One region of the Streptomyces sp. NPDC031049 genome, then DNA from elsewhere that is predicted to be linked to it. Evidence: riboswitches for the same ligand, from Rfam matches in the RefSeq annotation. Region 1 holds a riboswitch; the other holds the start of a gene.
The links. Region 1 has a riboswitch for thiamine pyrophosphate ahead of thiO (glycine oxidase ThiO). Riboswitches for the same ligand answer to the same signal wherever they lie in the genome.
Positions count from the first base shown of each region.

Region 2: linked by a shared signal. The riboswitch ahead of ACZ45Q_RS27850 (thiamine ABC transporter substrate-binding protein) and the one ahead of thiO (glycine oxidase ThiO) in region 1 are both predicted to bind thiamine pyrophosphate.

Region 1 covers NZ_JBVIGC010000005.1:82,713-90,349, reverse strand. The annotation lists gene ACZ45Q_RS10325 (phytoene desaturase family protein) at 1-508, shown strand, start outside; gene ACZ45Q_RS10320 (SCO2102 family sporulation regulator) at 562-1,512, opposite strand; gene metF (methylenetetrahydrofolate reductase [NAD(P)H]) at 1,569-2,492, opposite strand; gene thiE (thiamine phosphate synthase) at 2,639-3,295, opposite strand; gene ACZ45Q_RS10305 (Rv2175c family DNA-binding protein) at 3,582-3,947, opposite strand; gene ACZ45Q_RS10300 (NAD(P)/FAD-dependent oxidoreductase) at 4,063-5,313, opposite strand; gene ACZ45Q_RS10295 (avidin-fold protein) at 5,346-5,696, opposite strand; TPP riboswitch at 5,749-5,860, shown strand; gene thiO (glycine oxidase ThiO) at 5,858-7,051, shown strand; gene thiS (sulfur carrier protein ThiS) at 7,048-7,275, shown strand; gene ACZ45Q_RS10280 (thiazole synthase) at 7,279-7,637, shown strand, end outside.
Region 2 covers NZ_JBVIGC010000019.1:89,543-97,179, reverse strand. The annotation lists gene ACZ45Q_RS27855 (ABC transporter permease) at 1-298, opposite strand, end outside; gene ACZ45Q_RS27850 (thiamine ABC transporter substrate-binding protein) at 337-1,374, opposite strand; TPP riboswitch at 1,500-1,605, opposite strand; gene rlmN (dual-specificity RNA methyltransferase RlmN) at 1,681-2,787, opposite strand; gene ACZ45Q_RS27840 (hypothetical protein) at 2,912-3,721, opposite strand; gene ACZ45Q_RS27835 (e9imm peptide) at 4,140-4,349, opposite strand; gene ACZ45Q_RS27830 (NUDIX domain-containing protein) at 4,346-4,831, opposite strand; gene ACZ45Q_RS27825 (helix-turn-helix domain-containing protein) at 4,851-6,065, opposite strand; gene ACZ45Q_RS27820 (GntR family transcriptional regulator) at 6,300-6,668, opposite strand; gene ACZ45Q_RS27815 (SCO3933 family regulatory protein) at 6,818-7,168, shown strand; gene ACZ45Q_RS27810 (FtsK/SpoIIIE domain-containing protein) at 7,183-7,637, shown strand, end outside.

The DNA of each region.
Region 1 (7,637 bases):
GGTGCACGCGCAGGACCGGGACGCGGAGCTGGAGACGCTGTTCGGCACCGCACCGGCCATGGCCGCGCGCCCGACGGTGACGGTGCTGCGGCCGGACGACCCGGGGCTGGTCCCGGACGACGGCCACGAGGCGGTCACGGTCACCGCGGCGGTGCCCGCGTCAGGCGCCCCGGGGGGCGTGCCGGACGTCGAGCGACACGTCGAGTCGCTGCTCACCGTGGCCGGGCGCGCCGTGCCCGGGCTGCGCGACCGTCTCCTGTGGCACGAGACGCTCACCCCGGCCGACGTCGCCGAGGCGACCGGGGCGGAGGGCGGGGCCGTGCCGGCTCCGGCGCTGGCCGCGGCCGGCGGCCGGCTGCTGCACGCGTCGAACGGCACGCGCGTCGAGGGCCTGTTCACCGTCGGCGGCTGGTCGCACCCCGGCGGCGGTCTGCCGCACGCGGGCATGTCGGGGGCGCTGGTGGCGGGGCTGATCGTGGAGGGTCCGCAGTTCCGCGGCTCCCAGTGACCGGCCCCGTCGGGGACTCCCGGTGACCCGGCCCCCGCACCCGGTCCGGCGGGTCAGAAGCGGTACTGCTCGTCGAAGCCCTGCCCCTGCGGCTGCTGCCCGTCGCCCTGGTAGGGGTAGGGCTGCTCCGGCGGCAGCTCCCCGCCGTAGGGCTCGTCGGTGCTGCGCTGCTGCGGGACCCACACCCCGCCGGGCGGCGTCTCGCCGTAACCGCCGGTGACGTACGGGTCCTGACCGTAGCCCTGCTGCTCGTAGCCCTGCCGGCCGGTGGTGCCGTAGCCGGTGTCGTACCCGGCGCCGCCGTAGGTGTGGGTGCCGATGTACGGGTCGGAGTAGGCGGCGTACTGCTGCTCGCCGCCGGTGTCGTAGTAGCCCTGCTGCCCGTAGCCGGAGTAGTCGTAGGCGTAGGAGGCGTCGGCGGTGTGGGCGGCGGCCGGGGCGTGCTGCTCCTGGCCGTAGCCGGTGTCGCTGTAGACGCCGTAGGAGCCGGTGTCGTCCGGCATGGGCTGCGGCTCGTAGACCGCGGTGGTCTCCGCCGCCGTGGGCTCGGCGGGGCGCGCCGGGGTGAAGACGTCGTCGCGGTCGTGGTCGTCGTAGCCGTAGGAGCCGGCGTCGCGGTCGCGTGCGGGGGAGGCGTCGCCGTACTCCGAACCGTACGCCGGGTCGGACGCCTCGAGGCCGGAGACCTCCAACGTCGGCTCCTGGCGGCCCCGTTCGGGCCGGGCGCGCCGGCTGCCGACGAGGCCGGCCGGGGCGTTGACCGCCCAGCCGGCCGCGAAGCCGCGGCGGAACGACAGGGTCACGTAGGTCTGTCCGACGGCGAAGGCGGCGGCGCCCAGCGCGATGACGACGACGGACGGGATCAGCACGCCGACCACCACGCCGAGGAAGCCGACGAAGGCGAGCAGCCGCCAGCGCAGGCGCGCCTTGTACTGCAGCAGCACCTCACCCAGCAGCCACAACGCGACGATGCCGAACGCGATGTAGAGGACCGTCCAGCCCATGTACGCCCCTCTCCCAGTGGCCGCTACGCAGTGTGTCGTATGTACGTGCGACCGGTCTAGGCCTGCGGGGGGTGGTGCAGACCCAGGTTCTCGTAGATTTCCAGGGTCGCCGTGGAGTTGTTGAGCGTGATGAAGTGCAGGCCGGGGACACCCTCGGCCAGCAGTCGCGCGCAGAACTCCGTGGCGAACTCGATCCCAAGGGAGCGTACAGCCGCCGGATCGTCCTTCGCTGTGAGGATCCGCTCTTTGAGGCTGTCCGGGAACGAGGCGTTACTGAGCTTTGGCAACCGTTCCAGCATCTTCACGCTGGTCACCGGCATGACCTCCGGGATCACCGGGGTGTCGCAGCCGGCCGCGGCGACCCGGTCGCGCAGGCGCAGGTAGGACTCGGGGTGGAAGAACATCTGCGTGATCGCGTAGTCGGCGCCGGCCCGGCACTTGTCGACGAAGTGCGACACGTCCGTGTCCCAGTCGCTGGAGCGCGGGTGCATCTCCGGGAAGGCGGCCACGCCCACGCAGAAGTCTCCCGACTCCTTGATGAGCCGGACCAGCTCCGCCGCGTAGGTCAGGCCCTGCGGGTGCGGGACCCACTCGCCCATCGGGTCGCCGGGCGGGTCGCCGCGCACGGCGAGCATGTTGCGGATTCCCGCGTCGGCGTACTGGCCGATGATGTTGCGCAGCTCGGCGACGGAGTGGTCGACGGCCGTGAGGTGGGCGACCGGGGTCAGCGTCGTGTCGGCGACGATCTGCTGGGTCTCCTTGACCGTGCCGGCGCGGGTGGAGCCGCCGGCGCCGTAGGTGACGGAGACGAAGTCCGGCGCCACCGCCTCGACCCTCCTCAGCGCGCTCCACAGGTTCTTCTCGCCCTTGGGCGTCTTCGGCGCGGAGAACTCGAACGAGTACGTCGTCTTGCCGGTGGCCAGGATGTCGCGAATCGTGCGTGCGCGATCGGTCCTGGTGGATGCGGTTCCGAGGGCCATACGGGCAGGTTAGCCAGGGGTCGTCGGTCCCCCAACCGGACGCAGGTATTTCGTCCGGATTGTCGATTTTCTGTCCATCCCTTGGACACGGCCGGCGGACCCCCGGCGGCTGGACGCTGCCGGCGGACCCCGGCGGCCGGCGCGGCTCAGACCTGGCGCAGCCGCTTGGCGAACTCGGCCGCCGCCGCTCCCGGGTCGTCCGCCTCGGTGATCGCCCGGACCACGACGGCCCGGCGGGCCCCGGCGTCCAGGACCTGGTCGAGGTTGCCCAGGTCGATGCCGCCGATGGCGAACCAGGGCCGGTCCGTGCCCAGCGCGGCCGTGTACCGCACCAGGTCAAGGCCGGGCGCGTGGCGGCCGGGCTTGGTGGGGGTCGGCCAGCACGGGCCGGTGCAGAAGTAGTCCACGCCGTCCTGCGCGGCTGCCGCGGCGGCCTCGGGCTCGGCGTGGGTCGAGCGGCCGATCAGGACGTCCTCGCCGAGGATGGCGCGCGCGGCGGGGACGGGCAGGTCGCCCTGGCCCAGGTGCAGCACGTCGGCGCGGGTGGCGTGGGCGACGTCCGCGCGGTCGTTGACGGCGAGGAGTTTGCCGTGCCGGGCGCACGCCTCGGCGAAGACCTCCAGGTGGGCCAGCTCCTCGGCCGCCTCCATGCCCTTGTCGCGCAGCTGCACGACGTCCACGCCGCCGGCCAGCACCGCGTCCAGGAACTCGGGCAGGTCGCCCTGGCGCTTGCGGGCGTCCGTGCACAGGTAGAGCCGGGCGTCGGCGAGCCGGGCGCGGGCGGTGACTGCGGTGTCGGCCATGCGTGGGTGTCCCCCGTTGTCGTGGCGGGCCGGGCGAGCCGGCCGGCGCCGGTGGCGGACCGGTGTGCCCCCGGTCGGTGTCGGTGGCGGTCCGGAGATCCGGCCGCCCTCGTCAGCGGATCGGAGGGTACCGGTCGGTGTCGGTGTCGGTGTCGGTGTCGGTGTCGGTGTCGGTGTCTCTGTCCGTGGCGTACGGGGCCACGGCTCACCGTGGCCGTGCCCGGCCGTGGCCGCGGTCGCCGTGGCCACGGTCGGCCGTGGCCCCGTACGCCGTCGGTGCGGCGGGTCAGACGGCGAGGGCCTGCGCCCGGCGCTTCACCTCCGTGCCGCGGTTCTCGCGCAGTGCCTGCGCGGGGGTGCCGGGCAGGGACGGGTCGGGCGTGAAGAGCCACTCGAGCATCTCCTCGACCGTGAAGCCGTCGTCCCGCAGCAGCGTCAGCGTTCCGGACAGGCCCTTGACGACCTTGTCTCCGTCGATGAAGTCCGCGGGGACGTGCAGCGCCCTGTTCTCCCCCCGGCGTACGGCGATGAGCTGGCCCTCCTTGACCAGCTGCCGCACGCGGGTCACCTCGACGCCGAGCATCTCGGCGATGTCGGGGAGGGTGAGCCAGGCGGGGACGAGAGCATCGGTCTTTGCGTCAATCTCGGTCACGTCTCAAGCCTGCCATCTGCCACTGACAGTCGGAAGCCGGACCCGTCCGGGTCGGGCGGACGGGTGAGGAGCCCGCCCGGGGCCGCCCCACGGACGACCCGCGCGCGCCAGGCCCCTACGCCGTCGCCGACTTCAGCGGCCTCGCCGGGTCCGCGAGCAGCCGCGGGTCCATCCGCGCACCGGACTCGATCAGCCGCCGGCCCTGCGCGAGGTCCCTGGGCCGGCCCACGGCCAGCAGGGCCACCAGGCGGCCCTCGCGCAGCCAGCAGACGGTCCAGGCCGGGCCGGACGGGTCGCCGCGCCACAGCGTGGTGTCGGCCGACGCGTGGTGGCCGGCGTACTGGACGAAGCGCCCGAACTGCTCGGACCAGAAGTACGGCACCGGATCGTAGAGCGCGGGCGCCCGGCCGGTGGCCGCGCCCAGGATGTTGGCGGCCACCGTCCGCGGCCCCTGGAGGGCGTTGTCCCAGTGGTGCACGAGCAGCCGCTCGCCGTAGCGGCCGGAGGGGAAGGAGGCGCAGTCGCCGACCGCGTAGACGTCGGGCACGGAGGTGCGCAGCCGGTCGTCGGCGAGGACCTCGCCGTGCGTGCCCCGCTCGACGGCGCTGCCGGCGAGCCAGGCGGTGGCGGGCCGGGCGCCGATGCCGACGACGACCGCGCCGGCCGGTACGCGCGTGCCGTCGTCGAGGACCACGGCGCCGGGCTCCACGCGCTCCACGCGCGCGTGGGTGCGCAGATCGACGCCGGCGTCGGCGTACCAGGCGGTCATCGGGGCGGCGACCTCGGCGGGCAGCGCGCCGGCGAGCGGCCGGTCGGCGGCCTCCACGACGGTCACGGCGCAGCCCGCCTCGCGCGCCGCGGTGGCGAACTCGGCGCCGATCCAGCCGGCGCCGACGACCACGATGTCGTGCTGCCGGACGAGCACCGGGCGCAGCCGCTCGGCGTCGTCCAGGGTGCGCAGCAGGTGCACGCCGGGCACGCCCTCGATGCCGGGCAGCCGGACCGGTTCGGCACCGGTCGCCAGCACGAGGACGTCGTACGGGACGGGGCCCGCGGAGGTGTCCAGGACGTGCGCTCCGGGGCGCAGGTCCCGTGCCTCGCAGCCGAGCCGCAGCTCGATGCCGAGCGCCTCGAAGTCGACGTCGAAGGCGGAGCCCTCGGCCGTGCCGAGCAGCACCGCCTTGGACAGCGGCGGCCGGTCGTACGGCTGGTGGGGTTCCGCGCCGATCAGCGTCACCGTGCCGGTGAACCCCTGTTCGCGCAGGGCCACCGCCGTCTGCACACCGGCCATGCCCGCGCCGACCACGACCACGTGGCCGGGCGGCGCGCCCTGTTCCCGTCCCCGTTCCCGCGTCTGCTCGCTCACCTGATCACCTTAGACACCTGACGGTTTGTCAGTCAGCGGCCGTGCGCCGTGACCTGCTCCACAACGCTGGTGCCGCGCCCCGGCCCCGACTCCCATTCCCAGCTCTCCTCCAGCCGCACCCTCCCGTCCGGCAGGTCGACGACGGTCGACACGCAGTGCCCGGACGCCGTGCTGCCGTCGGTCCTGAGCTGCACGTAGCGGAAGTCGAGCCGGTCGCCCTCCCGCGTGCCCACCAGATGGCCGCGTACGACGTCGCCGCCGGCGTACTCGGCCCAGACGACGCCGTCCTTCTCGTGGTAGGTGAAGCGGGTGCCGGTACCGACCTGGCCGGGTGCCTGGTCGGCGACGGGGGCGAGGACGAGACCGTCGAGCGGGCGTGCCACGGGCGGATGCTCCCTTACAGAGGCGGTGAACGAACCGTTAGGGTGGCCAACGTAAGGCACTCGCGGGAGCCCGGACGCACCGGGCTGAGAGGGAGGCTGGCGGCCTCCGACCGTACGAACCTGATCCGGGTCATGCCGGCGAAGGGAGGGGCTGGACGCCCATGTCGCCCACAGGTACGCCGCCCACGAGCAGCACGGGCACCTCGGACGTCCTCGTCGTCGGGGGCGGGATCATCGGCCTGGTCACGGCGTGGCGGGCCGCGCAGCGCGGGCTCACCACGGCCGTGGTGGACCCCGAACCGGGCGGCGGGGCCGCCCAGGTCGCGGCGGGGATGCTGGCCGCCGTCACGGAGCTGCACTACGGCGAGCAGACCCTGCTCGCGCTGAACCTCGCCTCGGCCCGCCGCTATCCGCAGTTCGCTGCCGAGCTGGCCGAGGCCTCCGGGCAGGCCCTCGGCTACCGCCGCTGCGGCACCCTGGCCGTCGCGCTGGACGCCGACGACCGCGCCCACCTGCGGGAACTGCACGCCTTCCAGGGGCAGTGCGGTCTGGAGTCGGAGTGGCTGTCGGGGCGTGACTGCCGGCGCCTGGAGCCGATGCTCGCGCCGGGCGTGCGCGGCGGGCTCCGGGTGGACGGCGACCATCAGATCGACCCCCGGCGCCTGGCCCACGCGCTGGTGACCGCCTGCGAGCGGGCGGGCGTGGTCCTCCACCGGGTGCGGGCCGAGCGGCTCACGGTCGCCGGGGACCGGGCCACCGGTGTCGTCACGGCCGACGGCACCCGGCTGGCGGCCGGGCGGACCGTGCTGGCCGCGGGCAGCCTCAGCGGGCGGCTGGCGGGGGTCCCGGACGACGTCCGCCCACCGGTGCGGCCCGTGAAGGGGCAGGTGGTGCGGCTGTCCATGCCGCAGCACCCGGCGCCGCTGCTGAGCCGGACGGTGCGCGCCGTGGTCCGCGGCAACCACGTCTACCTGGTGCCCCGCGAGAACGGCGAACTGGTGATCGGCGCGACCAGCGAGGAGATGGGCTGGGACACCACGGTCACCGCGGGGGGCGTGTACGAGCTGCTGCGCGACGCCCACGAGCTGGTGCCGGGACTCACCGAGCTGCCCTTCACGGAGGTCCGGGCGGGGCTGCGGCCCGGCTCCCCGGACAACGCGCCGATCCTCGGCCCGAGCGCCCTGGACGGCCTGCTGCTGGCCACCGGCCACTACCGCAACGGCGTGCTGCTGACGCCCGTCACCGGTGACGTCATGGCGCACGCCCTGACCACGGGCGACCTCCCGCAGGACGCCCGCCCCTTCTCGCCTCGGCGCTTCGACGCCGCCCCCGCCCTCACGGAGCAGTCCGCATGAACACCCAGGTCGCACAGACTCCGGTCACCGTCTCGCTCAACGGGCAGCCGCGTCAGGTGGCTCCCGGAACCACGCTCGACGCCCTGGTGGGGACCCTCACCGAGGCGCCGTCCGGTGTGGCCGCCGCCCTGAACGAAACCGTCGTCCCGCGCGCGCGGTGGTCGTCCACCGCGCTGGCCGAGGGCGACCGCGTCGAAGTCCTCACCGCCGTCCAAGGAGGCTGACCCATGGCCGACGATCCCTTCGTCCTCGGCGGTACGTCCTTCACGTCCCGCCTGATCATGGGCACGGGCGGGGCCCCCAGCCTCGACGTGCTGGAGCGGTCGCTGGTGGCCTCCGGTACGGAGCTGACCACGGTGGCCATGCGGCGGGTGGACCCGTCCGTGCACGGGTCCGTGCTGTCGGTGCTGGACAGGCTCGGCATCCGGGTGCTGCCGAACACCGCGGGCTGCTACACCGCCGGGGAGGCGGTGCTCACCGCCCGGCTCGCGCGGGAGGCGCTCGGCACCGACATGGTCAAGCTGGAGGTCATCGCCGACGAGCGGACGCTGTTGCCGGACCCGATCGAACTGCTGGAGGCCGCGGA
Region 2 (7,637 bases), on a different contig from region 1:
CGACGACGACCGTCGGCAGCACGAACGGCACGGTGACCACGGCCCGCAGCACCTGCTTGCCGGGGAAGTCGAGGCGGGCGAAGACGTAGGCGCCGGGCAGGGCGATCAGCAGGGTGAGCGCGGTGGAGGCCAGGGCCTGCCAGGTGGTGAACCACAGCACGTCCCGGATGCCGGGCTCGGTCAGCACCTCGCCGATCCGGCCGGGGTGCCAGGTGCCGTCGGCCCTGAGGCCGCGCGCGACGATCGCGGCGACCGGGTAGGCGAAGAACACCCCGAAGAACGCGACGGGCCCGGCCATGAGGGCGAGCCGCGCCGCGTTCCCCGTGCGGCGGGCGGCTACTTCAGTACGAGCGACGTCCACGTCTTGACCCACTCGTCACGGTGGTCGGCGATCTTCGCCGGGTCCATGGTCCGGGGGCTGTCGACGGCCGGCGCGAACTCGGTGAACTCGGCGGGCAGCTTCGCGTCCTTCACCACCGGGTGGACGAACATGTTCAGCGGCAGGTCCTCCTGGAACTTCCGGCTGATGAGGAAGTCGATGAGCGCCTTGCCGCCGTCGGGGTTCTTCGCGTTGCTCAGCAGTCCGGCGAACTCGGTCTGCCGGAAGCAGGTACCGGTCGCGACGCCCGTGGGCGCGGTCTCCGGCTTGGGGTCGGCGTAGATCACCTCGACGGGCGGGGAGGAGGCGTAGGAGACGACGAGCGGCCGGTCGCCGCCGGCCTGCTTGCCGCCGGCCGAGCCGGAGAACTCCTCGTTGTAGGCCTGCTCCCAGCCGTCGACGACCTTCACGCCGTTCGCCTCGAGCTTCTTCCAGTAGCCCTGCCAACCGTCGTCCCCGTACTCGGCCACCGTCCCGAGCAGGAAGCCGAGCCCCGGCGAGGAGGTGGCGGCGTTCTCGGTGACGAGGAGGTTCTTGTACTCCGGCCGGGTCAGGTCGTCCAGGGAGTCGGGCGGGGCCAGCTCGTGCTCGCTGAAGTACGCCTTGTCGTAGTTGACGCAGATGTCGCCGTAGTCGACGGGCGTGACCCGGTGCTTGTCGTCGATCTTGAAGGACGCGTCGATCCGGTCGAGGCCCTTGGCTTCGTACGGCTGGAACAGGCCGTTGTCCAGCGCCCGCGACAGCAGGGTGTTGTCGACGCCGAAGAAGACGTCGCCCTGCGGGTTGTCCTTGGTCAGGATCGCCTTGTTGACGGCCTGCCCGGCGTCGCCGTCCTCCAGGACCCTGACCTTGTAGCCGGAGGTCTTCTCGAAGTCGGCGATGACGTCCTTCGACGCGGCCCACGAGTCGTGGCTGACGAGGGTCACGGTTCTGGGGTCGCCGGACCCCTTGCCGCCGTCCTCGGACGACCCGCACGCGGCGAGGCCGCCGGCCATGCCGAGCGCGGCGACGGCCGCGGCGACGCGCCTGGTGGTGTTGCTCACTGATTCCTCCTGGGTGACCAGGAGAAGACGCGGCCCTGCCCGGAAGCCTCCGACGGCTCCCGGGCAGGGCGCAACAGCTCGAGTGGTGACCGATCTCCCTACCCAGAATGACCTGGGCCAGGTTCGGAGGGTCTGCGGCCGGTGCCGCACTCTCAGCGCTGTGGCGCTCCCCTGTCGGAATTGCGTGGTTGATGACGATGTCAACGCTGTGAAGTTGTGGAGAGGCCCGATGACAGGGCCGCTCTTACGACGGTCAGGTTACCGCTCGCTCGCGGCGAGCTGACCGCACGCCCCGTCGATCTCCTGTCCCCGGGTGTCCCGGATCGTCACCGGCACACCATGGGCGGCGATGGCCTCGACGAACGCCTTCTCGTCCTCGGGGCGCGAGGCGGTCCACTTGGAGCCGGGCGTGGGGTTGAGCGGGATCAGGTTGACGTGCACCGGCCTGCCCTTGAGCAGCCGCCCGAGGCGGTCACCCCGCCAGGCCTGGTCGTTGATGTCCCGGATCAGCGCGTACTCGATGGACAGCCGGCGCCCGGACCTGGCGCTGTACTCGAAACCGGCGTCGAGCACCTCCCGGACCTTCCACCGGGTGTTCACGGGCACCAGGGTGTCGCGCAGTTCGTCGTCGGGCGCGTGCAGCGAGATGGCCAGGCGGCACTTGAAGCCCTCGTCGGCGAACCGGTGGATGGCCGGCACCAGGCCGACCGTCGACACGGTGATGCCGCGCTGGGACAGCCCGACGCCGTCGGGCTCGGGGTCGGTGAGCCGGCGGATGGCGCCCACGACGCGGTTGTAGTTGGCGAGGGGCTCGCCCATGCCCATGAACACGATGTTGCTCAGCCGCGCCGGACCGCCTGGGACCTCGCCGTCCCTGAGCGCCCGCATCCCGTCCACGATCTGGTGCACGATCTCGGCGGTGGACAGATTGCGGTCCAGGCCCGCCTGCCCGGTGGCGCAGAACGGGCAGTTCATCCCGCAGCCGGCCTGCGAGCTGATGCACATGGTCACCCGGTCCGGGTAGCGCATCAGCACGGACTCGACGAGCGTGCCGTCGAACAGCTTCCACAGCGTCTTGCGGGTGGTGCCCTGGTCGGTCGACAGATGCCGGACGACCGTCATCAGCTCCGGCAGCAGCGCCTCCTTCAGCCGGGCCCGGGAACCGGCCGGAATGTCCGTCCACTGCTCCGGGTCGTGCGCGTACCGCGCGAAGTAGTGCTGCGAGAGCTGCTTGGCACGAAACGGCTTCTCCCCGACAGCAGCGACCGCCTCCTTGCGCTCGGCGGGCGAGAGGTCGGCGAGATGCCGCGGCGGCTTCTTGGCTCCGCGCGGGGCGACGAAAGTGAGTTCTCCGGGCTTAGGCATGGCTGTACCAGTGTCGCAGATCGACTCGGGGAGCCCAGGCCAGAGCGGGGTGGGGGTGGTCACCTGTGGGTGCCGACTGTCAGCGTTGGTCGGCTTCGGACGGCCCAGGGACGGCCCAGGGAACTCAAGTATCCGAATTGCTATCACTAGCCCAGACCCCCTTTCTCCAGAATCCGTCAGCGTCTTCTTGGGTTCGCGGTAGGCCAAACTTTTCGGCTACCTTTTCATCGAAGGTTTGGACCACTCGCTTCGCACCAACTGCTACGTTGATGTAATCTCTGAGCGTGAATTCGTAGCGCTTACCTTTTTCCGCATCCCGGACAATGCGCACGAACCGATCATCCGCAATTCCACGCCGGTGAACAACTAGATTTCTAATTGCCACACCTCGTCGAAGAGTGCGCCAGTCAGAGTCGTTGTCGTGCAGCGCTAGACCAAGGCGCTTTTCGATATAGACGGCAATTTCTTCCAACCCCTTGAAGGACAGTTGACTGACGCGCCGCTCCGCCGCCCACGCGGCGAACTCTTCGATGGAATCGTGAGCAAGGACCTCCTCGTATGTCACCTGTTCTTGGCTCTTGAGGAGGTGCGGCCTGCGGGACAGGACTTCAGTCAGTATCTCGGAAACGTATGACAGGAAGTTTTCGATACACCGCGTCATGCCGTATTCAGCGATGATAGGGAGGTTCTTATTTAGTGTTGCCTTATAGAAGTCCCGCCGCCTGAACCAATGCGGGAATAGCGCCTCTGGGCCGTCTGGCGCAATCTCGGAAAACGCTACACCGAGACGCTCCAGAAGGGATTCATAGTCACCGAACACCAAGTTTGCAGAGGTCATGTATTGGATCTGCGCGAAGTGGTACCGGTAGTAATTCCATGCGGCTGCGGTCGCGTGATCCGGAATCGCAGCCAGCTCGTCCGTCTCCCCCTCCACGCGCCCTCCCCTGTTTCGCGGAATCGACCTGACGGCGAATTGTTGCAGATGGGCTAGCCTCGGCGCAGTGGTTTTCCGGAGAGGTCGGCGGAGCGGCTTTGGGCTGGAGCTGCTTTGGGGCGAGTGATCATGGCCCCGTAAGCTTCCGGCGCGTCGGGCAGTCTGTGGACCTGCCCGCTAAAGCACGACGTTGGGGCCATGATCTTCGAGGCTCGCCCCAAAGTGGCTGCCTAAAGCCGTGGAGCCGACCGCCCCAGCCACAGAGGGTGTCTCCCACTTCATGCCCGCAGCCGCCGAGCGCGCCGCCGGGCGCGGCCAGCCGGGGCGCAGACAGGAGGCAGGCCGCGCCGCAGAGGCGGCGCGCGCCCGCGCCGTGCGCGGGCCTTGATGAAGTAGGGAAAGTCTTACCGCGCTCTGATCACAGGGCGAACGGCCGGTACGCCAAGGCTCGGTCCACGATCTTCTCGGCTGTGGGCTCAGGGTCTGAAGCCCAGAAGATGTAGTCGCTGATGTGCGGACAGCCAGTGCCGCGCTCAAGGGCCGTGATCATCACGTCACACTCAGCGTCGTCCGCGTAGGAACCATCCATGAGCCGCTGCACCAGGCCGACGGCTTCATCGCGATTCATGCCGCGCGGTCGCCTGGCTTCTGACCGTGTTCCAGGTACACCAGAGCCGCTTCGTTCCGGGCCTCTGTCGCTGCGAGGATGCGTCGGGCCAGCCGCGGAATGGTGCGCTCGGTGATCTGCTCCGGAGTGAGGAACGCGAAGCTCTTCAGCTCGTCGGCCTGAAGCTCGACGCCGGCCAACTGCTCGCGGTCGAGCTGGCCGCCGTCGAAGAGGTACAGCACCTTGTCCCCCTCGGCCTCGTTCGGGGCCCAGTCGACTGCGAGGAGTCGCCCGATGCGCGGGGTAATCCCCAGCTCCTCTCGGACCTCGCGGACGGCAGCGTGCAGAGGAGATTCACCGGTTTCGACGTAGCCTCCAGGGATGTCCCAGTAGTCCTTGTACGTGGGCTCCACCATGAGGACTCGACCCGCGTCGTCAAAGAAAAGCGCACCCGCTGCCATACGCGGATGCGCCATCTTCGCTTCGTGTGCGTTGGCTGCCATGCAGCTGAGGGTACCCAGCTCAGACCACATGCAGCCTGTCGGCCAGGTCCGCCAGACTCCGGCTCGGCCGGCCGCGTTGCCCTCGCACCCACGTCAGCACCAGCTCCCGGGCCAGGTAGTGACTCCGCACCTGCTCAGGTGCCCAGCTCTCCGCCTCGAGGACTTTCGCGAGCGCGTCATCCATCCGGTTGTGCGCGCTGAGCGCACGAGCCACTTCGAGGTTGTGCCGCGTACGTCGCTCCGTCGGCAGCCCGGCCGTGTCGATCTGTGGCCCGAGATCCACCGCGATCTGCATGTCTCCCAGCTCGGCTGCCGTGGCCACCCGGTGGATGGCGACGTTCGTCGGTCCGAACGCGGTCCAGACGTGGTTGGCGTCGGCTCCGAGTCGTCGGGCTGCCTGGGCCGCTTCCTCGAGGAAGTCTCCCGTTGTCGCTCGGTCATCCGCGCGAGCCGACGCCATGGAGCCTGCCAGGTACAGGGTCCCGTAGACAGAGAGGAACTCGGGCGTCGGGTCGTTGAGCCCTGGCCGCAGATACTGCCCGGCATCCCCGACGAGCTGCACGGCTGCGTCGAAGCGGCCGTTCGAAAGAAGGCAGTGAGCCACAGAGCGGAACAGAGATCCGGTGATCACCGCGTTCCCTGACTGCTGTGCTGCGGCCAGCCCACGGTCGGCAGCGATCCAGGCCAGATCGGTTTCGCCGAGCTTGGTCAGCACCATCGCGGCACCTTGATACGTCATCGCCATCAGCTCGTACGCCCGCTCTCGCTCTCGCCCCTGGTACGCCTGCACCGCGATGAGGGCGTCGGCCAACAGGAGCGGCAGTCGGCGAGTCGCGAGCCCGTAACGCGAGTCCTGGTAGGCGTCCCAGACTTCGGCGACGCTGCTGCGTAGCTCGTCGAGCGACGTCGGCTCACCCTCGGTCGTAACACCCAAGAGTGGCGTCAGCTGACGGTAGTTCATGAGGGCGGTACGAAGCGCCGGCACCGTGCGGGTGCCGCTGTCCGCTGTCCACTCCAGGAGAGTCGGTTCGGCCAGCAAGTCGCCGAGCGTTACGTCCAAGGCGTCGGCCAGTGCCTTGATGACCGAGAGCCTGTCCAGCTCGATCCGGTTGTTCTCCGCCTTGCTCAGCCAGTCCACCGTGCGGCCGACCAGCCCGGCCAGGACCTCTTGGGAGATACCTCGCCTGCGGCGGTACCAAGCGACTCGCTCACCGATCGTCAGGCTCGTCGTCATTCCTCGCATGGCTAGAGCGTCTTCCCATCTCCCTATGGGACCCCGGAGGAATTTTCCGGGGTAGTGCGGCGCCTCGCTCCTAGCGTTGTTGCTACCCCCAGGAGCTACCAGGACGAGCACGCGACGGAGGAGCCACGATGCCGCTGACCCCGGCCGAAGTGGTTGAGCTGTGCCAAGAGTTGAGGGACCTCTCAGAGGAGGTGGAGGGCATTGGGCGCCGTGCAGACGAGTTGGTCAGCCGTCTTGCGGCTGCTTCCGGACCAGCTGCTCAAGCTGATCCATCCGCTCCGCAAGCCGACGCACCTCGCGCCGTACGTCCGACAGGTACCCGGCGATCTCCTCGAACTCCGGGCTGTGTTTCGTCCGGCGGGGCTCCTCGGGAAGGGTGACGAAGCTGCCCTTGCCCTGGTGAGAGATCGCGTAGCCGTCCTCACGCAACCGTGAGATGGCCTGACGTGCCACGGTTCGCGAGACGTCGTGCGTGTTCATCAGCTCCGTCTCGGACGGCAGCTTCTTGCCCGGCTCAAGCTCTCCCTGCCGGATGCGCCTCTTGAAGTCGTCGGCGATCTCCAGGTACTTCGCTCGCCCAGTGAACTCGGCCATAGCCCCTCTCCGTGCTTGTCGCACTAAGTGCAGCACACCGGACCGACAACCGTCGAGAAGTACTTGACGTACTAAGTGCGTTAGGTGCAGGCTCATAGCAAGCCGACGTACTAAGTGCGTCAAGTTCTACGACGTCTAGGAGCGCTCTCATGCGTCAGATCCCCGTCGACACCTCCGCCGCGACCGTGATGGTCGCCAAGTCTCCGGAGCCGAAGGTGAAGGACCGCCGGACCGGTGAGCTGGCCGTCGACGCCGAGACCGGTGCGAAGCTCATGACCGTGAACGTGATGTTCGCGGCCAACGACGAGGTCGAGATCCTGTCCGTGACCGTCCCGGAGACCGGTATCTCCGGTGAGCTGGCCATGGGTACCCCGGTTGCGCTGACGGGGCTGGTCGCCCGGCCGTGGGAGAACGAGTTCAACGGCCAGAAGCGGCACGGCATCGCGTTCCGGGCGGTCGCGGTCACGTCGCTGGCCGCTGCGGGCTCGAAGGCTGCCTGATCATGACGTGGTTCATGGTCGCTGTGGTTGTGGTCGTCGCTGCTGCGGGTCTCCTGCGGTGGCGGCGCCCCGCCTGGTACTGGCTCACCTTCGGGGCCCTGGTCGCGACGGTGCGGGTCCTGGTCTGCTACGCCTCGGTCATGGAAGCGTGCGGGCTGACGGTCCCGCCCTCACGCTGGCGGTTGGCTCTGGCCCGGATGGCGAATCGGCCGGCGCCTGAGTCCCGGCCCCCGCGCATCTTGCGGTTACGGCCCACTCGTACCGGCCTGGTCCTGCGCCTCAAGCTCCAGCCGGGCCAGGACGCCTTCGACGTGGCCGCCGCCACCGACCGGCTCCGCCACTCCTTCGGCGTCTACGGCGTCACCTCCCGCGAGCTGCGCTCGGGTGTGGTCGAGGTGCGGATGACCGGCTACGACGTCCTCAAGCGCGTGCAGATGCCCGCTCCGGCCGCGCCCCGGCCGATGCGCAT